DNA from 2 places in the Mycetocola sp. 2940 genome. Region 1 is predicted to be linked to the other one. Evidence: predicted binding sites of a transcription regulator. Region 1 holds the regulator's gene; the other holds the start of a gene.
What was found. Region 1 encodes LexA, which represses DNA repair genes until DNA is damaged. Its sites were predicted from a motif close to TCGAACANNTGTTCGA; they were not measured.
Positions count from the first base shown of each region.

Region 2: ABIE24_RS15625 (HNH endonuclease signature motif containing protein) is a predicted target of LexA. The motif match lies at 4,874-4,889, and genes of this name have one in related genera.

Region 1 is NZ_JBEPSK010000013.1:29,662-41,331, forward strand. Features, by position in the region: gene ABIE24_RS14400 (DUF5671 domain-containing protein) at 1-391, opposite strand, end outside; gene ABIE24_RS14405 (LpqB family beta-propeller domain-containing protein) at 388-852, opposite strand; gene ABIE24_RS14410 (SRPBCC family protein) at 904-1,419, opposite strand; gene ABIE24_RS14415 (SseB family protein) at 1,510-2,277, opposite strand; gene priA (bifunctional 1-(5-phosphoribosyl)-5-((5-phosphoribosylamino)methylideneamino)imidazole-4-carboxamide isomerase/phosphoribosylanthranilate isomerase PriA) at 2,261-3,007, opposite strand; gene hisH (imidazole glycerol phosphate synthase subunit HisH) at 3,058-3,708, opposite strand; gene hisB (imidazoleglycerol-phosphate dehydratase HisB) at 3,705-4,313, opposite strand; gene ABIE24_RS14435 (histidinol-phosphate transaminase) at 4,310-5,392, opposite strand; gene ABIE24_RS14440 (LysM peptidoglycan-binding domain-containing protein) at 5,518-5,943, opposite strand; gene lexA (transcriptional repressor LexA) at 6,221-6,952, shown strand; gene hflX (GTPase HflX) at 7,066-8,604, opposite strand; gene ABIE24_RS14455 (class I SAM-dependent methyltransferase) at 8,646-9,260, shown strand; gene dapF (diaminopimelate epimerase) at 9,263-10,144, opposite strand; gene miaA (tRNA (adenosine(37)-N6)-dimethylallyltransferase MiaA) at 10,513-11,421, opposite strand; gene miaB (tRNA (N6-isopentenyl adenosine(37)-C2)-methylthiotransferase MiaB) at 11,439-11,670, opposite strand, start outside.
Region 2 is NZ_JBEPSK010000016.1:36,429-48,098, forward strand. Features, by position in the region: gene cydC (thiol reductant ABC exporter subunit CydC) at 1-301, shown strand, start outside; gene ABIE24_RS15605 (nitroreductase/quinone reductase family protein) at 320-772, opposite strand; gene ABIE24_RS15610 (iron ABC transporter permease) at 813-2,912, opposite strand; gene ABIE24_RS15615 (iron-siderophore ABC transporter substrate-binding protein) at 2,893-3,861, opposite strand; gene ABIE24_RS15620 (ABC transporter ATP-binding protein) at 3,917-4,789, opposite strand; gene ABIE24_RS15625 (HNH endonuclease signature motif containing protein) at 4,920-7,160, shown strand; gene ABIE24_RS15630 (anthranilate synthase component I family protein) at 7,387-8,793, shown strand; gene leuS (leucine--tRNA ligase) at 8,867-11,419, shown strand; gene ABIE24_RS15640 (helix-hairpin-helix domain-containing protein) at 11,523-11,670, shown strand, end outside.

The sequences.
Region 1 (11,670 bases):
CGTTCCAGTCGCCGGCTACCAGTTCGACGAGGAAGGCGAGGAGCCCCGTTGCCAGCGAGATCAACGCCACGATCGACATCGCCGCCACGTAGATACCCCACGCGAGCGCGCCGCGCTCGGCGGGTTCGCTCAACCGGCGCCAGAGGAACCACCAGAGCAGGGCAGCGAGCGGACCGCCGATGAGCGTGAACGCCAGTCCTTGTGCGACGAGCGAGGTGTCCGGGCCGGCCAGAAGGGGATCCATCTCGAGGATCTGGCTGAGCAGGATCTGCACGCCGGTGGCCGTGATGGCGACCAGGGCGAAAAGCAGCGTGTAGACGATGAGCCGGCGGACCGATTGCCCTGCCGAGGGGGCGGGTGCCGGAGCATACGGGGCCGAGACCGCACTCACTTGAACTCACCGTCCCGCAGGCACACGGTCAGCGACCACGGAGCCGACTCGATGACCCAGTCGCCGCCTTCACGGACAAGCCTGAAATCTTCTTCGTAGCTGTACTCGGAGCCGAACGCGCCGCCCTCGTGCGTGCTGATCTGCACCGTGACATCCGCTGACTCGTCGCGGAGATCCGAGGCGATCAAGGTGACGCGCATGTCGTCGGAAACGGTGTTGTCGACGGTTTCGCACTGTTCCTGCACGACACTGGCCAGGTAGTCAACGGCCGCGTCGTCGCCGTCGAGAACCGCCATCGAGTACCGCTGGACGACACCCTCCGGAGTCGACTCGTCCAGCAGCTCTGCCTCGCCGCGCGTGAAGACCACGAGAAGTGACACGAGAACGAGCGCCGCGATGACCGACACGAGGATGATCAGGTTCCGGCGGGCCGGGCGGCCAGAGGCAGAATCTTGCGTCATGTGGTCAGTATGGCGCACGGGTCCCCGCCCAGGCACCCCGTGATCGGGACGTCAGGAGGCTGTGGCGCGTCGGACCTGCTCGGAGTAGTACTCGAGCTGGGCGGGGAAGTAATCGTCCCACTCGGGACGCGGGACGCCGGCGCGGGACGCAACGAGCATGTCGAGGTAGTACTCCCAGCCGGGTCCGCTTGTCTCGGCGACGGCCGGGTCGGACAGGAAGTGGACGAACGTGAGCTCGGTTTGCCCGTCGTTCTCTGCCAGGCGGGCCTCGAGCAGCCATTCCTCGCCCAGGCCTGCTCCCGATACGGTGACCCGGATGACACGCGAAGGGTCGCACGCGTCGATGCGCACAGCGCTCCAGTCAGCGCCTTCTTCGAACGACATCCGCAGTTCCACGGTCTTGCCGACTCCGGCGTCACCCCGCCACGGCCCCAGCCATTCGGCGGTTCGCGTCGAATCCGTGAGACTCGCCCACACATCCGATGCGGGGGCGTCGAAGGTGCGTGTCAGTGTGAGCTCAAAGGCTCCATCGGTCCCACGAGTCACCTGTCCTGTTGGCTGCGGCATCGGCGAGTCCTTCCCTCGGGTGTCAATCGCACCACCCTACCGGGGCGAGGTCAACCGGCCAGAAGCGGCGGATTCGGCCGCCCGCCGGTTTCAGGCCGAGGCTTCGAGCTTCACGCGAAGCGAATCGACCCGCGTGGCGATCACGTCGTTCGCTGCCCAGCGCTGCGCGAGCCGGTTCAGTGTCGTGTCCAGTTCCGCGCGCGTCAGACCGTCGATGAGTTCCAGATGCACGACGACCTCGGGCCCACCGAGGCGCGCAGACGGGTCGCCGGCAGCCAGCCGCACGTTCAGCACGGCGAGTTCTGACCGCACGCTGGTCAGGAAGGCGTCGAGCACGTCGGGGTTCGCGTAGCCGGGTTGCCAGGGTTCGGACTGGGCGATCGCCCACAGCGCTGGGCGACGGATCGCGAACTCGGTCGCGCTCGTCGGGTCGAGGACGACCAAGTCGGTGTTCTCGCTTGCGGCCGCAAGCGCCACCCGGATGCCGTCGGCGGGCACCGGACGCGCCGTCGGGTTCCACGCGGACATCGCGGCGACCGACGAAAACACGGGCAGGACGTTACGCCCGTCAGGCCCTTGCACCGTGACGATCGAGAGTTCCTGCGTCTTGTCGACCTTCTGGCCGTTCGGCCCGATTCCGACGTCGCCGGCGTGCGCGACCAACGGAATCAGGAGACGTGCCGTGCGGAACGCGTCGACGACATCCGCTTCGCCGGATTCGCCGGCCGAGAAGCGCGCGAGCGCGTCGATCAGGTGCTCGGGTGCGGAGCCGTCATCGGTCGACGGGACGTGGTCTCCGAACGAGCGGCCCTCCCAGGCCTGTCCGGCGGAGTCCGCGGGGTTAGTCGGATGCGACATCCAGCGCCTCAGCCAGCGTGAACGCTCCTGCGTAGAGGGCCTTGCCGACGATTGCCCCTTCGAGGCCGAGCGGCACGAGCGAGCGCAGCGCGACGAGGTCGTCGAGGCTCGAGACACCGCCGGACGCGACCACGGGTCGGTTCGTGCGCGCCAGCACCTGACGGAGGAGGTCGAGGTTCGGTCCCTGGAGGGTGCCGTCTTTGGTGACGTCGGTGACGACGTACCGTGCGCAACCCGCCTGCTCGAGCCGGTCGATGACGGTCCACAGGTCCCCGCCCTCGCGGGTCCAGCCGCGCGCGGCGAGTGTCGTGCCCCGGACGTCGAGACCCACGGCGACAGCCTCGCCGTACTGGCCGATGACGTTGGCAGCCCACTCGGGGTTCTCCAGCGCCGCCGTGCCGAGGTTGATGCGCTTGGCGCCGGTCGCGAGGGCCGCCTCCAGCGACGCGTCATCGCGGATGCCGCCGGAAAGTTCGACCTTCACGCCACGGACCTGCTTGATCACCTTGCGAATCACGCCGGCGTTGTTCCCTCGGTCGAACGCGGCATCCAGGTCGACGAGGTGGATCCACTCGGCTCCCTGCGCTGCCCAGTCGGCGGCCGCATCGACCGGGTCACCGTAGTTGGTCTCGGTGCCGGCTTCGCCCTGGGTCAGCCGCACGGCCTTGCCGTCGGCGACGTCGACCGCAGGAAGCAGGACGAGCTTCGGGGTCGTGTTGAACTCACTCATGATTGATCCTTGATTTCGGGCGCGGCACAAGCGTGCCGCAGGGACGTACGTCAGTCTGTGGAAAGGGTGCCGACCCAGTTGCGCAGCAGCCGGATGCCGGCTTCGCCCGATTTCTCGGGGTGGAACTGGGTGGCGGACAGGGGTCCGTTCTCGACGGCGGCGACGAAGCGGGCGCCGTGCTCAGACCAGGTCACGCGGGGCGCCGGGAACGGGTGCGTCGCCTCGAGCGTCCACTGCTGCGCCGCGTAGGAGTGCACGAAGTAGAAGCGTTCCTCCCGGAGCCCGGCGAACAGAACCGAATCCTCAGGTGCGTCAACGGTGTTCCAACCCATGTGCGGGAGAACCGGGGCATCGAGTTCGGTGACAGCACCCGGCCACTCGCCGAGGCCTTCGGTGTCGATGCCGCGTTCGACGCCGTGTTCGAACAACACCTGCATGCCGACGCAGATACCGAGCACCTTGCGACCGCCGGCCAGACGCCGATCGATCACCTCCGCGCTGCGGGAGGCGTTGAGCTGCTCCATCACGGCGCTGAACGCGCCGACTCCGGGCACGACGAGTCCGTCGGCCTCCAACGCCCGGGCGCGGTCGCCGGTGAGTTCGACAGTGGCACCGGCCGCTTCGAGGGCTTTGACCGCGGAATGCACATTTCCGCTGCCGTAGTCGAGCACGACGACAGTCGGGGAGAGTCCTTTGGTCACAGCAAGCCCTTCGTCGACGGGATCCCCGTCACCTCGGGGTCGAGTGCCTTGGCCTGGCGGAACGCGCGGGCGAACGCCTTGAATTCTGCTTCGGCGATGTGGTGCGGGTCACGGCCGCCGAGCACACGGACGTGGACGGTCAGTGCCGCGTTGTAGGAGATCGCCTCGAACACGTGGCGAACCATCGACCCGGTGAAGTGGCCGCCGATGAGGTGGAATTCGAAACCAGCAGGCTCGCCGGAGTGTACGAGGTACGGCCGGCCCGAGATGTCGACGACAGCCTGGACGAGTGCCTCGTCCAGGGGAACGAGGGCGTCACCGTACCGGGAGATGCCGGACTTCGTGCCGAGGGCCTCGCGGATCGCCTGGCCGAGCGCGATGCCGATGTCTTCCACCGTGTGGTGGACATCGATGTCGGTGTCTCCCTTGGCGTGCACCGTGAGGTCGGTCAGCGAGTGCTTCGCGAATGCCGTCAGCAGGTGGTCGTAGAACGGCACCGTCGTGTGGATGTCGCTCGTGCCTGTGCCGTCGAGGTTGATCGACAGGTCGATGCTGGACTCGCTCGTTTCGCGCTGGATGCGGGCGGTCCGCTGGTCGGTGCTCATGCTTTCGAGCCTATCGCGGCCATCGCGTCGAGGAATGCGGTGGTCTCTGCTTCGGTCCCGGCGGTGACGCGCAACTGGCCGGGCAACCCGATGTCACGGATCAGGATGCCGCGCTCCAGCAGCGCCTCGAACAGTGCGTGCGGGTCGTCAACTCCCCCGAACAGCACGAAGTTGCTGTGGCTGCGATAGGTGTGGAACCCCATCTCGGTCAGGCCGGCGGTGATCCGGTCGCGCTGGATCCGGATCTCGTCGACCATGGCGAGCATTGCCGTGCTGTGCGAGAGCGCGGCGGTCGCGGCGGCCTGGGTGAGGGCGGAGAGGTGGTAGGGCAGTCGGACGAGACGGAGGGCATCCGTCACGGCGGGATCGGCGGCCAGGTAGCCGACGCGGATGCCGGCGAAGGCGAATGCCTTGCTCATGGTGCGTGAGACGAGAAGACGATCCCGCCCGGGCAGGAGCGTCAGCGCACTCGGGATGTCATGTGGCGCGAACTCGACGTACGCCTCGTCGACGACGACGATCCCGTCGGTTGCGTCGTAGACCGCTTTGATGGTGTCGAGCGCGAGCGGGGTTCCGGTCGGGTTGTTCGGCGAGCAGAGGAAGACGATGTCGGGCTTCGCCTCCGACACGGCCGCAGCGGCGGTGGCCGGCGACAACTCGTACTCGGCATCACGTTCGGCGGCGATCCAAGTCGTTCCGGTTCCCGAAGCGAGGAGGGAGTACATCGAATAGGTGGGGGCGAAGCCGAGGAGAGTGCGCCCGGGGCCGCCGAAAGCCTGCAGCACCTGCTGGAGAACCTCGTTCGAGCCGTTGGCCGCCCAGAGGTTGTCGCGGGTGAGCCCGTGCCCGAGGTAGCCGGCGAGACTGTCGCGGAGATCGCTGAACTCGCGGTCCGGGTAACGGTTGGCTCCGAGGACGGCGGAGGCAAGGGCGGTGACGATGTCACGAGCCACGACCTCGGGAATGGGGTGCGTGTTTTCGTTGACGTTGAGTGCCACGGGGACGCTCTTCTGGGGAGCCCCATAGGGCGTCTTGCCGCGAAGGTCGTCGCGGATGGGCAGGGACTCAAGGGAACTCACCCGCCAAGTTTACCGGCGGGCGACTCCCCCCGGTGCCGGGCGGTCGATGCCGGGCGGCGGTGCCGGGCGGCGGTGCCGGGCGGACGGTGCCGGGTGGGCGACGCGAAAGACGCGGCGCCGTCGGCTCAGTTGCTGGAGTACTGCTCCGGAATGGCGATTCGCTGCCCGGGTGAGACGGTCGAGCTGTCGAGTTGGTTCAGGCGCATGACGTCGGCGATGACATCACGGGGATCGGCCTCGGGCGCGATGCTCGACGCCAACTGCCAGAGCGACTGGCCGGACTCGATCGTCGCGTATTCGAACACGACAGAACTCGGGCTTGACGTCGCAACGGCGGGAAGGGCGTTCACCCCGAGCCAGGCGGCGACCGCGATCAGCGGAGCGGCGGCGAGCGACGTGAAAACGACGCGGCCACGGCGGGTGAGGCGGATGCGGCCGGTGCCCTCCGGGGCTTCTGCTGCGGCGCGCGACGCAACCACGGGCGACGGTCGCATCGCTGCCTGACGGGACGAGAGTGCCGGGCGGATCGGTGTGATGACTGCTGTGCTCATGGTGTGCCTCCTGCGTTGCTGACGGTGCTCAAGCGGTGGTTCGGAGTGTTCGTATCCGACTCCCGGCCGGGGGAGCCGGATACGAAGCTGTGTTCCGAATATATATTCGATTGTTCGAACATTCAAGTGCGTATTCGTACTTTCATGAATTCTTTTCTCGACACACTCGAACAGATGTTTGCTGCGCGGGGGTGCCGGGTCTAGAGTTCTGCTGATGGTTGATACCCAACCAGCGACCACTGACATTGGCCGGCAACGCCCGCCAGACGGGAGTGACATGACGCTCAATAAGAGAGATGCCGCTGGTACGGCTGGGTCTCCCGGCACAAAGGCCAAGCGGGTTCTCGCCGACAAGCCGACCACCCGGCGGCGCAAAAGTCTCAGCGAGAAGCAGCTGGCCATCCTCGACGTCATCCAGCGCTCCGTGAGCTCCCGCGGTTATCCGCCGAGCATGCGCGAGATCGGCGATGCCGTCGGCCTGGCATCCCTGTCGAGCGTCACCCACCAGCTCAACCAACTCGAACTGAGTGGCTACCTTCGCCGCGATCCCAACCGCCCGAGGGCCCTCGAGATCCTCATCGACCTGCCCTCGCCCTCCGCGGAGGTCGACTTCGAGAACACGACGCCGGTCGGTGACGCCGCGATGGTTCCGCTCGTCGGCCGGATCGCCGCCGGTGTGCCCATCACGGCAGACCAGCAGGTCGAGGAAGTCTTCCCTCTCCCCCGGCAGCTCGTCGGCAAGGGAGAGCTCTTCATGCTCAAGGTGTCAGGCGAGTCGATGATCGACGCCGCAATCTGCGACGGCGACTGGGTCGTCGTCCGCCAACAGCAGACGGCCGAGAACGGCGACATCGTCGCAGCGATGCTCGACGGCGAGGCCACCGTGAAGGTATTCCGCCAGCGCGACGGCCACACCTGGCTGCTCCCCCGCAACTCCAGCTTCGAGCCCATCCTCGGCGATGAAGCCGACGTGCTCGGCAAGATCGTGGCGGTCCTGCGCTCCGTCTGACGCCAGCATCAACACCGTGCTCCGGCGAAAACGGTCAAAGATCGACGCGATCCTTGACCGTTTTTGACCGAGCAACGCCGCATACAGCCGATCGCGACCGAACAGCAGCCCGGTCAGGACGTCCGGGCGAACTCCGAAACCTGGGCGGCGAGCTCCTCGGATGCCATCGCGCGCACGTGGGTGCCCTCCTCGAGGTAGTCGAGGTGGTCGACCCGTCCGCGCCGGTGCAGCATCGAGATCACATCGCCGCGGTCGTACGGCACGAGGAGGTCCAGTTCGACCGAAGGGCTCGGCAGAAGGTCGCTGAGTGCTGCCAGGATCTCCGGGATGCCCTCACCCGTGCGTGCAGAGGCGAAGATGGCGCTCGGCTCGAGGCCGCGCAGGAGCAGCCGGTCGTCTTCGTTCACGAGGTCGCTCTTGTTGAAGACGACGAGCTCGGGGATGTCGCGGGCGCCGACGTCACCGATGACGTCGCGGACGGTCATCAACTGGGCCGCGGGGTCGGGGTGCGATCCGTCGACGACGTGCACGATGACATCCGCTTCGGCGACCTCTTCGAGGGTTGACCGGAACGCTTCGACCAGCTGGTGCGGCAGGTTGCGGACGAAGCCGACCGTGTCGGAGATCGTGTACAGCCGGCCGTCGTCGGTCTGGGTGCGCCGGACCGTGGCGTCGAGCGTGGCGAACAGGGAGTTCTCGACGAGCACGCCGGCCTTGGTGATCCGGTTGAGGAGGCTCGACTTGCCGGCGTTGGTGTAGCCGGCGATGGCGACGGACGGGACCTCGAAGCGGTGGCGGTTCGCCCGTTTCGCTTCGCGTGCGGGACCGAAGCCCTTGATCTGCTTGCGGAGTTTCGACATCCGGGTGTGAATACGGCGGCGGTCGAGCTCGATCTTCGTCTCACCAGGTCCGCGCGAACCCATTCCGGCCCCGGCGCCACCGACCTGTCCACCGGCCTGGCGCGACATCGAATCACCCCAGCCGCGCAGACGCGGGAGGAGGTATTCGAGCTGCGCGAGTTCGACCTGCGCCTTGCCCTCACGGCTCTTGGCGTGCTGGCTGAAGATGTCGAGGATGACGGCGGTGCGGTCGATGACCTTCACCTTGACGACATCCTCGAGCGCGCGTCGCTGGCTTGGCGCGAGTTCGGTGTCGGCGATGACCGTGTCGGCGCCGAGCGCGGCGACGATGTCGCGGAGCTCATCGGCCTTGCCCTTGCCGAGGAACGTGCTCGGGTCTGGGTTCGGCCGCCGCTGCAGCATGCCATCGAGCACGACGGCTCCGGCCGTCTCTGCCAGGGCGGCGAGCTCGCGGATCGAGTTCTCGGCATCCTGCAGGGATCCCTGCGAGTAGATGCCGATGAGCACGACGTTCTCAATGCGCAGCTGCCGGTACTCGACCTCGGTGACGTCTTCGAGCTCGGTCGACAGGCCCGCGACGCGGCGGAGCGCCTGCCGGTCCTCGCGGTCGAGCTGCTCACCGTCGTGGCCGGCATCAGCGGTCGCGCCGAAGCCGGAATCGGTGTCGAGCGCTTCGGCCTTGCCTGAACCGAACAGGGAGTAGCCGGATGCGCGTGTCTCCGCGTTCCGAAGCACGCGCGTCACGGCGTCGTCGCCGTCGGGAAGATCTGTGGTGTCGCTTGGGGTGGTCATCAGAGTTAACCCTAACGCGTGCGGTCGAGTAACGTTCGGGTATGTCCAGCGATCACTATTTCACCGGGGTGCCCGCCACCGAACTCAAACTGCGGACCGTCACGGTGCATCTCGCCGGCGCCGACCGCGAACTGACGACGGCCAACGGCATTTTCAGCCCGGGCCGCATCGACCAGGGCACCCAGGTGCTCCTCAGCGAGACACCCCGCCCTCCCGCGACGGGGAACATCCTCGACCTCGGCTGCGGCTGGGGGCCGATCGCCTTCACGATCGCTTTCGCGTCGCCGGATGCCACGGTGTGGGCCGTCGACGTCAACGAACGGTCGCTGGAACTGGTGCGGATGAACGCTGAGAAGCTGGGGCTCACGAATGTGCGCGCTGTGCTGCCCGACCAGGTGCCAGCGGACCTCGTCTTCGATTCGATCTGGTCGAACCCGCCGATCCGGATCGGCAAGCAGGCCCTGCACGAGATGCTCGAGCACTGGCTCCCCCGGCTCTCGCCCGGCTCCGACGCCTGGCTCGTGGTGCAGAAGAACCTCGGCGCCGACAGCCTGCACCGCTGGCTGCAGGAGCAGCTCGCAGAGACCTTCGACGTGACGCGCGAGGCGATCAGCAAGGGCTACCGCGTGCTGCGCGCGAGCCGGCACAGCGACTGAGCTCAGCCCAGCTGGAGTGTTCCGGTGTAGACGAGTTCTGCGGCGCCGCTCAAGCCGACGTGCTCGCCGTCCTGGGTTGCGAACATCCGCACACCGAGGGTTCCGCCGGGCACATCGACGCGCCACTGGTTCGGCGCTGTCGGACCAGCCCAGTGCCGGGTCGCCAGCGCTGCCGCAGCGACCCCGGTTCCACAGGACAGCGTTTCCCCGCTGCCGCGTTCGTGCACCCGCATGGTGATCCGGCCGACGCCGTCGGTGACCAGCGGGTCGTGCGGCACCACGAACTCGACGTTCGCGCCGTCGATGGGCTCCGGTTCGATCCGCGGCACGTAGCTGAGGTCTGCTGATGCGAGTTCGGACTCGTCGGCGAGGGCGACGACAACGTGCGGATTGCCGACGTTGATGCCGAGCCCGGGCCGCGCCACCTTGAGTTCCTTGGCACGCACGAGAGGCTCGCCGCCGTCGAGCGCCCAGCGGCCGAGGTCGACCTGGAACCCGTTGGTGGACTTCTGCACGTCGCGCACCCCGGCGCGCGTGCCGATGGGGAGGGTATCCCCCGACTCCAGCGTCGCGAGGCCCTGGTCGAGCAGGTACCGCACGAACACCCGGATGCCGTTGCCGCACATCTCCGCGATCGATCCGTCGGCGTTGTGGTAATCCATGAACCACTCGGCGTTCTCGTCTTCAGCGAGTGACGCGGCGCCCGCGTCGAGGTTCGCTGAGCGAACAGCGCGGATGACGCCGTCTGCGCCGACTCCGAAGTGCCGATCGCAGATCGCGGTGATCTGCTCGGCGGTCAGCGGCTGGGCTCCCTCGGGGTCAGCGTAGAGGACGAAGTCGTTGCCGGTGCCTTGACCCTTGGTGAACGGGAGCGTGAATGCCATGGGCCAAGTCTACGGTTCGTCCCGGGGCACCCCCGGCACGGCGTTCGCCATCGGTGTCGGACATGCGCCACGCGGCGTAGCGCCCCAAACGCACCGAGATGCCGCACTTTGTCGCTCCGGAGCGACGTGGGCAGCACACCGTGGCGAATCGAGCCACCCGTCGAGGCCCCAGCGTCGGCGAATCGTCGATCGGGCCACCTGGGCCATGCAGCACGACGGTGAGCAACATCCCGGGCCAATCCCGTGAACGAGCATGTGGGCCCGGTCGATCGAGAAGAACGCCCGTGAACGCCCGACTCACCACACTCTGTCGTTCGCGGAGGACGTGAACGACATCCCACGGCGAATCGACACGCTGGGCCCGTTCGTCAGTTCGTGACGGATGCGACGGCAGCGTCGACGAGGTCGGGCGCGTCGTAGTCCAACCAGACGATGTCGGCGTAGCGGCGGAACCAGCTCACCTGCCTGCGCGCGTACCTCCGCGTCAACTGCTGCGTCTGCTCGATCGCCTGGGCCTCGGTCGCGGTGCCGGCGAGCTGCTGCAGTGCCTGGGCGTAACCGATCGCCCGCGATGCGGTGACTCCGTGTTCGAGCCCCTGCGGTATGAGTTCACGGACCTCGTCCAGCAGCCCGCCCCGCCACATCCCGCGGACGCGTTCGTCGAGCCGCGCGACGAGTTCCTCGCGTGGCGCTCGGAGGCCGACGATGCGGGTCCGCCGCCAGTAGACGGGTTCCTCCGGAAGCATGCCCGCGACCGGTGACCCGGTGAGCTCGGCCACCTCAAGCGCGCGCACGAGCCGGCGGGTGTTCTGCGACCCGATCCGCGACGCGATCGCGGAATCCAGGGCGGCAAGCCGGCGGTAGAGGGCACCGGCGCCCTCCGTCTCGAGTTCCGCCTCGAGCCGGGCCCGAATGGCCTTGTCGGATGCGGGGAACTGGAAGTCGTAGATCACGCTCGCGACGTAGAGGCCAGACCCTCCGACGAGGACCGGCGTGGCCCCGCGCGCGACGATGTCGTCGACGGCCGCGCGGGCATCCGCCTGATACTGGGCGACGGTGGATTCCGTCGTGACGTCGAGCACGTCGAGCAGGTGATGCGGGACGCCGCGCCGCTCGCCGGGCGGAAGTTTCGCTGTGCCGATGTCCATGCCGCGGTACAGCTGCATCGCGTCGGCGTTGATGATCTCGGCCGGGCGACCGGCTGCTGCGAGACGTTCGGCCAGATTGAGCGACAGCTCTGACTTACCGGTGCCGGTGGGGCCGATGATGCAGATCACGTCGGCCTCTGCAGGACTCAGCGCTGACCGTCCAACTGGTCGTAGATCGGAGTGGTGGCGCCCGCGACGGATGCCGGGGGGCCGACCCGCAGGGACGGAAGCCCCAGCGAGACCCGGCCGGGTGTCGCTGCAGCCGGCGCGGGGACCCCGCACGACTCAGCCTGGGCACGATCCCAGGCGTCTCCCGCGGCGGTGCGGCGGACCCGGAGCGGCTGCCCGTCGGCGGTGTCAGCGATCAGATAGAACGGC
Region 2 (11,670 bases), on a different contig from region 1:
GGACCGGGGCGGCCTCGATGCGCGGGTGGGGGAGCGCGGATCGCTCGTCTCCGGAGGCCAGGCCCAGCGGATCGCGCTGGCCCGGGCCCTGCTTCGCGACTTCCCCGTGATCGTCTTCGACGAACCGACCGCGAACGTCGAAGCCGATCTTGCTGAAGCGTTGCTGGAGGATCTCCTCCGGGCCAGCTCCGACCACACGGTCGTGCTCATCTCGCACGGGGACATCCCCGCGGGCCTCGTCGACCGTCGCGTTTCGGTGATTGACGGCATTCTCGTGGAGGCCGGCTCGCTCCCAGCGTGATCGCGGTGGCCATCCTGGTCAGGCTCCGGTGGTCTGTTCCTCGCAGATGATCACCGGGATGTTGCGGCCGGTCCGGCGGCGGTACCGTTCGTAGCCGGGGTACGCACGCACGATCTCGGGCCACAGGTCCGCTTTCTCCTCGTCGGATGCCGTGCGTGCGGTGAATTTCCGTGTCACGTCGTCGACGGTGAGCTCAACGTCGGGGTGCGCACGAAGGTTGGCGTACCACTCGGGATTGCGGTCGTCTCCGCCTTTCGAGGCGACGAGGACGTACCGGCCGTTCCGGTGGATCGGGGCGGTGAGCATCGTCGAACGCCGACGGCCTGACGAGCGACCGGTCGTATGCAGTTCGACCACGAGCATGCGACCTGCACGCCGGCCGAGGCGGCCGCCCGAGACGGCGAGGAGAGCCCGATGCACGGCGTTCATCGCGCGCATTCCGGCATCCGTCAGTCTCGTCCCGATCGTCATGCTCGCAGTGTACGAGCCCAGTCTGGACGACGACCTTCGGTCAGCTCGATCGGCGAGACCGCCAGAGCAGCCAGACGAAGTAGGGTGCGCCCACGAGCGCGGTCAGCAGGCCGGCCGGAAGCTGAGCCGGCGCGATGACGGTACGCCCGAGCGTGTCGGCGACGCAGACGAGCAGAGCCCCGAGGAGCGCAGCGGTAGGCAGAACGAGGTGATGGCGTCCACCGACCAGCGCGCGCGCAGCGTGCGGGGCGACGAGGCCGACGAAACCGATCACGCCGACGGCAGCGACCGCCGCAGCGGCGAGAACGACGCCGACTGAAAGCAGGAGCAGGCGAGTCCTGCCGAGCCGGATACCCAGAAGTCGTGGGGTGTCATCGTCGTGCGCGAGGATGTCGAGTTCCCGGTGGACGGCTCCGAGCACAGGGATCGCGACGACCAGCGCGACGGCGAGCGGCACGAGCTGCGGGAGCGTCCGGCCATAGGTCGAGCCGGAGAGCCAGGTCAGCGCTTTGGCGCCGTTGTAGGGGTCTGTTGAGATGATGAGCATGCTGACGAGAGCAGCGGCGGCCGCTGACACGCCGATTCCGATCAGGATCAGCCGCTGGCTGTTGAGACCACCGGATGCCGCAAGCCCGAAGACAAGCGCAGAGGCGAGTGCCGCGCCGGTCAGTCCTCCGACGGTGACGAGCCAGAAACTCGCGACCGGCGCGAGGGTGATGACGACGACGGCGCCGAGTCCGGCGCCTCCCGTGACGCCGAGGATGCCCGGTTCGGCCAGGGGGTTCCGGGCGACGGCCTGGACGATCGTGCCCGACAGCGCCAGCGCTGCTCCGGCGAGCACGGCTGCCAGCACGCGAGGAAGGCGGGTGTCCATCACGAAGCTGACGAGGGGGCCGGACTGGCCGGTGACCCAGTTGAGGAGGTCGCCCCCGAGGAGTTTGGTGTCGCCGAACATCAGCGACAGTGCCGACAGTGTGACGAGCGCGACCGCGAGGGCGACGAGAATCATCCGCCGCGTGTGTGTCGACGTCGGGCGGCCCTGGGTCCCACCTGGGGGCTGGTCGACCGCGCCGCTGATCCGGCGGGCCAGGATCACGAGAAAGACGGCTCCGAACAGGGTGGTGACCACACCGGTCGGCACGTCGACGCCGGCCTGGCCGCCGAACAGCATCCGCAGCAGGACATCCGCACCGAGCACGACGATCACACCCATCAGCGCTGACGCGGGGAGCAGCATCCGGTGCCGCTGCAAGCCTGGAGCGCGGGTCGCGAGCAGGCGGACGAGTGCGGGTGCCGCAAGGCCGACGAAGCCGATGGGGCCTGCGATGGTGACGGATGCCGCGGAGAGGAGGACGGCGAGGAGTATCGCCGCCAGTTGCGTGCCGCGAACGCGCAAACCCAGAACGGATGCCGCATCCTCACCGAGCAGAAGAAGGTCGAGTTTGGGGGCGAGGAGAAGCAGGGCAACCACGACGGCCGCGACGACCGGTCCGAAACGGGACACCCCGTCCAGGCCCGTCTGGGCCAGGGACCCGGCGCTCCACGCATACATTCCGGTTGTCTCCTCGGTGAAGAGGAGGATCAGCACGGTGGTGAGGGCGGTGAGGGCGAGGGCGATCGCGGAACCGGCGAGAACCAGCCGGACGGTTCCGCTGCCGCCCCCTGCTGACAGGCCGAGCACGAGCGCGGCCGCCGCGAGGCCACCCACGAAGGCGACGAGCCCCTGCGCGAGCAGGGGAAAGGTGACACCGAAGGCCGCCGCGACGACGATCGCCAGGTATGCGCCGGCGTTCACAGCGAGGGTGTCGGGGGAGGCCAGCACGTTCCGGGCGACGGTCTGCATCACGGCGCCGGCCACACCGAGCGCGACGCCGACGAGAAGGCCGGCGAGCAGCCGGGGCATCCGTGAGGACACGAGCACCGCACCGGACTGTTCGTCACCGGACCCGGTGAGGAATGCGATGAGGTCGGAGCCATCTACTCCGGCCGTGCCCTGGGTCAGGTGCACGGCGGAAAGGACCGCCGCGAGAACGAGCCCAGTGACGAAGAGGACGCCGAGTCGGAGTCGCCGGACTCCCGCTCCGTCCGGCGCCGTGGAACGCCGGACGGATGCAGGAGGGCTACTCAGTGACGGCTGCAACGACCGCGTCGATGTAGTCGTTCATGGACGAGGGGCCGCCGAACATCCAGATGCCGTCGGCCAGGCGATGCACGTTGCCGTTCTGCACAAAGGGCAGCGAGGTCCAGACCGCGTTGTCGGCGAGCTCTTCGGCGTAAGCGTCGACCCCGCCGCCGGCGATGTAGAAGAAGTGCACGTCGCCGAGCGAGGTCAGGCCTTCGACGTCGGTCGAGCCAAGGCCGTAGTCCTTGTCTCCCTCACCGGTCCACGCGTTGACGAGGCCAAGTTCTTCGGTCACCGCTGCGAGGAGGGCGCCTTTCGCAAATGGACGGACCGAGACCTGGCCGCCAGTCGCCCAGGAGTCGGACATGACGAACTCGCTCCCGCTGACGCCGGCATCGGCAAGAGCCGTGGCTCCCTCTTCGACCTTGGCGTCGAACGCTGCGAGGAGCTCCTCAGCCTTGTCCTCCGTGCCTGTGGCGACCGCGATGTTGGTCAGGTTCTTTTCCATCTGGCCGATCGGGTTCGAGGCATCCGCCCCGCGCACAACGAGCACGGGAGCGAACTCCTCGATCTGGGCGATCGCGCTCTCGGAAAGATCCGAGGTCGTGACGACGAGATCCGGCGCCAGCCCCGCGATGGAATCGATGCTGGGTTCGCCGCGCATGCCGACATCCGTCACGGATTCGTCGAGGTTCTCCGCCTTCACCCAGGTGCCGTAGCCCTCGACATCGGCGACGCCGACCGGCATGACTCCGAGGGCGACGAGATTCTCGGCCGTGTTCCACTCGAGAGCGACAACGTCGGTCGCCGGTGAGCTGAGGGAGATCTTCTCGCCGCGGTCATCGGTGATTGTGATTCCGTCTGTGGTCTCTTCCGAGCTGGCCGGGGCTTCGGTCGTTCCGCAGCCGGAGAGGAGCAAGGCTGTGGCAGCCGCGGCAGCGACGAGTGCGATTGGGCGCGAGGTCATGGGTTTCCTTCGTGAGTGTTGGCGCGTTGCAGCGGGCGGGACGACGACCGGGCGGTCAGGCGGGAATGGGGGCGCGGAGGGTCGTCGGTGAGACGGCTGGCAGCGGTGCTGGCTCGTGCCGGCTTCGGGCATTGGTGCGGATTCGCCCGGTTCGGGCGTCGACGTGGACGTCAACGCGGATGCCGTAGACGGAACTGAGAAGCTCGGTGTCGAACACCTCGAGAGGCGTGCCCGCGGCGCGCACACGGCCTGCCTCGAGCAGAACGACGGTGTCCGCGATCGCCGCCGCCTGATCCAGGTCGTGAAGCACGACGCCGATCGTGACGCCGTGAACGGCCGCCAGATCCTGGATGAGGTCGAGCAATTCCACCTGGTAGCGGAGATCGAGGTACGTGGTCGGTTCGTCCAGAAGCAGGACATCGGTGTCCTGGGCGAGGCATCCGGCAAGCCAGACACGCTGGAGTTGGCCGCCGGAGAGCCGGTCGACCGGTCGGTCAGCGAGCGTGTCGATCCCGGTCAGCGTCATCGCCCGGTCCACGATCGCTGTACCCTTCTCATCGGCGCGAGCCCAGCGACCGCGGTGCGGGTGGCGGCCGAATTCGACGACCTCACGCACACTCAGGCCGGTGGGCGTCGGCCGGCTCTGAGCCAGGAGCGTGACACGGCGGGCGAATTCCCGCTTGCCGATAGCGCTGGCATCCGCGCCTGACTCGGCGGTGACTGCTTGAGCGGATTCCGGATCGCGTGGACCGAGGAACAGACCGCCGGCGTCGATCGGGTGCAGCCGTGCGAATGCCCGGAGCAGGGTGGACTTTCCGCTGCCGTTCGGCCCGACGAGTGCGGTGATCCGCCCGGGCTCGAGGGCAAGGGTCGCACCGTGGACAACGGGGGAGCCGTTGTACGAGAGGGTGAGGTCGAGACCGAGCATGATTGAAACTCTATAGGTAAGCCTTACCTAAGTGAAAATTCGGTTGAGACCCAGATTGCCCTGCTTGAGTTATCCACAGTTGTATCGAACATATCTGCGAATGTCGGTGGGTGTTGGGTAGAATGGGGGCATGGCGAAGATGTCCGAGCAGGTCCGTGAGGTCGCACTGCGTGTGTCCGATCGGTTGGCCGTGTTCGAGGGCAGGGTCGCCGAGGAGCTCCAGGCGGCGCCCGGTTCTCTGGGCGCTTCGTCGGCCGGTATCGCGGAGTTCCGCGGTACCGGTTCTTCGTTAACCGGTGCTGCGGTGTCGGGAACTGCGGTGTCGGGAACTGCGGTGTCCGGATCTGCGGTGTCGGGTTCGGCAGGCGCGGTGCCGTTGACGGTGCTGATCGACCGGGCCGACAACGGTGAGGTGCAGGCGCTGCTGACGGAGGCGGCGCGGGCCCGGTCGGAGTTCGACGCGATCCTCGCCGCCGGTGCCGGTGTGATCGCGAAACGGTCCGAGCGGGCGCTGGGTTATGCCGGGTTGGCGCAGTCCACCGGCGATGGGACCGCGGTCGACATGATGCAGCGGCTGACCGGGTCGACCCGGGGTGAGGCGTTCCGTCAGGTGAAGCTCGGCGGGGCGATGGGTGAGGCGGATGCCGCCACCGCCGCCGCTGCCGGGTACCCCACCGGCCCGGGCACAGGCCCGGCTGGTGCTGCACTGTTCGAGACCGACACCGGAACAGACCCCAGTACAGACCCCGGTGCCGACCCCGGTGCCGAACCCGGTGCAGAACCCGGTGCAGAACCCGGTGCCGAACCCGGTACGGAGCCATCGTTGCCGCCGGTCCGGCCGGTGCTGCCGTGGCATGAACCGTTGACCCGGGCCGTCCGGGACGGGGTTCTGCGGACCGAGGCGGTGACGATCGTGATGCGTGTCCTGGGCGAGCCGAACGACCGGGTCGACGCTGAGACGTTACGGGCCGCGGCGGTGGAGATCGTCACGGACGCGGCCGGGGTGAACGCCGACGAGCTGGGCCGGCGGGCCCGGCAGTTGCGCGACGAGATCGACCCGGCCGGGGTGCAGATCCGCTGGGACCAGCGTTACGAGAACCGGAGTTGGCGGTTCAGCCGCACCCGGGAGGGCGCCCGGACGGCGTGGGTGCAGTTCGATGAGGAGTCCGCCGCCTGGGTCGACGCGATCGTCGGTTCCGCGATGCGCCCGCGCCGCGGCGGGCCCCGGTTCGTCGACCCGGACGAAGCCGCGAGGGCGGAGAAACTGCGCACCGACAGCCGCAGCAACGACCAGATCGTGTTCGACCTGATGATCGACCTGCTCAAAGCCGGTTCCGAAGCCGACAGAACCCTCGCCTTCGGTTCCCGCCAGCCCGGCGTCCGGGTGATCGTCACCAAAGACAACCTGCCCAGCAGTACCGCACCCGCATCGACCGACACCAGAACCACCACCGGAACCACCACCGGAACCACCACGGCGACCGGGAACGGCTACTTCGAGGAGACCGGGGACGCCGTCCCCGGCAGTTTCATCGACCGGCAGATCTGCATCAGCGGCATCACCGTGGTCACCGTCGATCAGGCCGGCACCCCGCTGGACGTCGGCCGGGAACAACGCTGCTTCACCACGAAACAACGCATCGCCCTGGCCATCCGCGACGGCGGCTGCGGATTCCTCGACTGCGACCGACCACCGTCCTACACCGAAGCGCACCACATCGACGAATGGGTCGCCGACGACGGCAAAACCGACCTCGCCGACGGGATCCTGATGTGCCGGCGATGCCACATGCTGATCCACAACAACGGCTGGAAAATCATCCGCGACGGCACCACCTACTTCGCCGTGCCACCGCCGACCGTCGACCCGGACCAGAAACCGATCCCGCTACGCAGCAAATCCCCCCTCGACCGCGCCCGACGCCGCGCCGCCGCCGCCGCGAATGGTGCAGAACCCGGGAACGGGGCAGCTGCCGCGGGCACGGCAAACACCGCTGACTCCGAGGTCACCTCGGATGCGGGAACCGATCAAGGGCCGCCGGGCGGGCCAGCCGAGCTCTCGCCGCCCCAGCCCGGTCAGTTGTCACCAGACGTGCCGATGGCCCGCCCGCTGCCAGCTGAACTGGGCCCAATGCCACCGGAACCCGGTCCGCCGTCGCCGGGCAAGCCGATGTCACCCGAGCCCGGTCCGACGTCACCCGGCCGACCACCATCCGAACCCGCTCAGCCTCCACCCGGCCAGCAGCCACCCGGCCAGCCGTCACCCGGCCAGCCGCCACCCGGCCAGCCGCCACCCGGCCAGCCGCCACCCGGTCAGCCTCCACCCGGTCAGCCTCCACCCGGGCCGCCAGCGGCCGCAGCCTCCGATTAAGGCATGCACTACGCCGCCGGATCGCTCAACCAGCACACCTTCCGGACCAAAACAATCTCCGGTGCCGGTATCTCCGGTGCTGGCCCGGGAACCCGATCCAAGACCGTTTCTCGGATCAGGACCATGAAGCGACATATCGACTCACGACCATGAACCGACATATCGACGGATCACCGACGGTCTGCGCAAATCTCAACGGCTGTCCGCACAATCTAAGGTTGAGGGCGTGGAATCCAGCCTGAGGTCGCGAGAACTGAGCAGCTGGGTCGACCCGGAAATCGCCTACCTCGCAGTCTTCGCCTCATCGCCGCGAGCGTTCTGGCTCGACAGTGGCGTCCACGCCTCCACCGGATTCAGCTATCTGGGGGACGGCGCCGAACTCCTCACTGCTTCCGTTATCGAAGGCACTGTCACGCGGTCGACGAGGATTGCCACCTCACGCGACGCCACGCAGACCACTCACTCCACCATCTTCGACGCCCTTCGCGCCGAGCTTGCCGCCGAACGGACGGATACGGCGGGGACCCTGGCGCCGGCGGGGGAGTTCACCGCCGGGTGGGTGGGCTGGATCGGATACGAAGCCGGAGCACACACCAACCGGACCCCGGCTCATCCGTCGCGCTACCCGGATGCTGCATTCCTCCGTCCAGCCCGGATGCTCGTCTTCGACCACGCTGCACGTACTGTCACCGCTGTCGAACGACGTGACGCTGGAGCGACAACGTCGTCCTTCGACTGGCTGGCCGGCCTTCCCGACCAGACGCCCGTCGCACCGCCCGCGCTGACCGAATTCCACTCGGCGCGCTGGAGGCACCCGGCACCGACCTACGCCGCACTCATCGCCGAGGCCCAGGCGGAAATTCGTCGCGGCAACGCGTACCAGTTATGCCTGACCAACGAGGTGCGCGTCGACGGGCACTTCGACCCCCTCGACGTGTACCGGCGGCTGCGGCATGCCAGCCCGAGCCACCACGGCGGGCTGATCGTGATCGACGGAACCGCCCTCGTCAGTTCGTCACCCGAGCAATTCCTCCGCGTCACGCCGGATGGCACCGTGACGACCCGCCCGATCAAGGGCACCCGACCACGCGGAACCACCCCCGAACACGACGCGCAACTGGAGTCCGAACTCCTCGGCAGCGACAAGGAGCGGGCCGAGAACCTGATGATCGTCGACCTCATGCGCAACGACCTCGGCCGGGTGGCCATCACCGGCAGCGTCGCAGTGACACAGCTCCTCTCGGTGGAGAGCTATGCCCAGGTGCATCAGCTGGTCTCAACGGTGACCGCGCGACTCGCCGACGGCGTCAGCGCCATCGACGCCGTCGAGTCTGCCTTCCCCGCAGGTTCGATGACCGGGGCTCCGAAGATCTCCGCCATGACGATCCTCGACCGGCTGGAGGCGGGATCACGCGGCATTTACTCGGGGGCATTCGGTTATCTCGGGGCAGATGGCGCCGTTGATCTCGCCATGGTGATCCGCAGTATCGTGATCGACGCCGACGGGGCATCCGTCGGAACGGGCGGCGGTATCACCGCGCTCTCGGTCGCGGGCGAGGAGATCGAGGAGACACACGTGAAAGCGGCGGCTCTTCTCGCCGCGCTGGGGGCGGCGGAACAGGAAGTAGGCTAGTTCTCTGGACCTCGGGTTCAGGAGCAGAGCCACGCACCCAACAGTCGTCCCCACACCGATGAATGAGAGTTACGTGTCACACGACGAGCAGACCCAGGTCGGACAGAAGTACGATTTCGCCGCCATCCAGGAGAAGTGGCTTCCGGTGTGGGACCGGATGAAGCCCTTCGCGACCGACGACGAGACCGACAAGCGCCCGCGCAAGTACGTGCTCGACATGTTCCCCTACCCGTCCGGTGACCTTCACATGGGCCACGCCGAAGCGTTCGGCCTCGGCGACGTCGTCGCGCGGTACTGGCGCCAGCAGGGCTTCAACGTGCTGCATCCGATCGGCTGGGACTCGTTCGGCCTTCCCGCCGAGAACGCGGCAATCAAACGCGGAGTCGACCCTCGCGGCTGGACCTACGACAACATCGCGCAGCAGAAGTCGAGCTTTCGCACCTATGCGCCGTCGTTCGACTGGGACCGGGAGATTCACACGTCGGATCCCGAGTACTACCGGTGGACGCAGTGGCTCTTCCTCGAGCTGTACAAGAAGGGCCTGGCTTACCGCAAGGACAGCGCGGTCAACTGGTGCCCGTTCGACCAGACCGTCCTCGCGAACGAGCAGGTCGTCGACGGCCACTGCGAGCGTTGCGGCAATCTCGTCACCAAGAAGAAGCTGAACCAGTGGTATTTCCGCATCACGGACTACGCCGACCGCCTCATCGACGACCTCAAGCAACTCGAGGGCGCGTGGCCGTCGAAGGTTCTGAGCATGCAGCGCAACTGGGTGGGCCGCTCGACCGGCGCCGACGTCAACTTCGTCATCGAGGGCAAGGCCGAGCCTGTCCCGGTGTACACAACCCGACCCGACACGCTCTACGGCGTGACCTTCATGGTCGTTGCCGCAGACTCAGACCTCGCCGCTGAGCTCGTCGCCGACGCGCCCGACGCGACCAAGGCTGCCTTCACGGAATACCTCGACCGGGTCAAGGGCGAGACGGACATCGAGCGGCTGAGCACCGAACGGGAGAAGACCGGGGTCTTCCTCGAGCGCTACGCGACCAACCCGCTCAACGGCGAACGCCTGCCGATCTGGGCCTCCGACTACGTGCTCGCCGACTATGGCCACGGCGCGATCATGGCCGTTCCCGCACATGACCAGCGCGACCTCGACTTTGCCCGTGCATTCGACCTGCCCGTCCGCGTCGTCGTCGACACCAGCCAGCCCGTCACCGGGATGATCCCCGTCCTTCCCGACGGCGAACTGCACGAAGACGTGCCGCCGACGGACCCGAAGATCACCGGCGAGGCCCTTGCCGGCCCCGGCCGGCTGATCAACTCCGGACCGTTCAACGGACTGAGCAAGAACACGGCGATCGCGAAGATCACCGACGCCCTGACGGCATCCGGCCTCGGCTCCACCGCAAAGAACTACCGCCTGCGTGACTGGCTGATCTCTCGCCAGCGGTACTGGGGCCCGCCGATCCCGATCATCCACTGTGACGCCTGTGGTGAAGTTCCCGTGCCGGAGGATCAGCTCCCGGTCGAACTTCCCCCGGCTGACGGCCTCGACCTCCGGCCGAAGGGAACGAGCCCGCTCGGTGCCGCTGAGGCGTGGATCAACGTGTCCTGCCCCCGCTGCGGTGCGCCCGCCAAGCGTGACTCCGACACCATGGACACGTTCGTCGACAGTTCCTGGTACTACCTGCGCTACCTCAACCCGAACTCCGACACTGTCGCTTTCGATCCCGCCCAGGCCGACAAGTGGGCTCCCGTTGACCAGTACGTCGGGGGCGTCGAGCACGCCATCCTTCACCTGCTGTACTCGCGCTTCATCACCAAAGTCCTCTACGACCTCGACTACCTGGGCTTCACCGAACCGTTCTCCTCCCTGCTCAATCAGGGCATGGTGCTCATGGACGGCGCCAAAATGTCGAAGAGCCGCGGCAACCTCGTCGAGTTCGCCAGCGAACTCGAACAGTACGGTGCGGATGCCCTCCGCGTGACACTCGTCTTCGCCGGTCCGCCGGAAGACGACATCGACTGGGCGGACGTCTCCCCGGCCGGATCAGCGAAATTCCTCGCCCGGGCCTGGCGCGTCGCCCACGACGTGACGAGCGCGCCCGATGCGCTCTGGAAGAGCGGCGACCCTGCTCTTCGCCGCGTCACTCACCGCTTCCTCGCCGACGCGCCCGGACTCGTCGAGTCGTTCAAATTCAACGTCGTCATCGCCCGCCTGATGGAGCTCGTCAACGCGACGAGGAAAGCCATCGACACCGGCGCCGGGCCCGCGGATGCCGCGGTGCGCGAAGCCGCGGAGGTGACCGCTGTTGCGCTTAACCTGTTCGCCCCGTACACGTCCGAGGACATGTGGGAGATGCTCGGCTATGAGCCCACCGTCTCTCATGTCACCTGGCGGAAGGCCGACCCGACCCTCCTCGTCGAGGAATCGGTCACCTGTGTCGTGCAGGTCGACGGCAAGGTCCGCGACCGCCTCGAGGTGTCGCCGAAGGTATCCTCCGACGAGCTGGAGTCGCTCGCGCGTTCGTCAGCAGCAGTTCAGCGTGCTGTCGGCGACCGGACCATCGTGAACGTCGTCGTCCGTGCGCCGAAGATCGTGAGCATCGCGACCAAGCCGTAGGTCCCGCCTGCCCGTCCCTGCACCAGTGCGGGCGGGCAACTGGTTCTCCACCGTCTCGCCAGCGGCCCTGCCCGTCGACGACGTGCGGGCTTGACTGGACCACATGGCCAGGCACGTTTCCGCGCGGTCGCCGGGAGCGGCATCCGTCCTTCCCCTGACCCTCGCGACCCGTCGCCCGACGGGCGTCCGGGTCGGTGTCGGTGCCCTGCTCGTGCTGCTTCTCGGCGGGCTCGTCACCGCGGTCGTCGTCA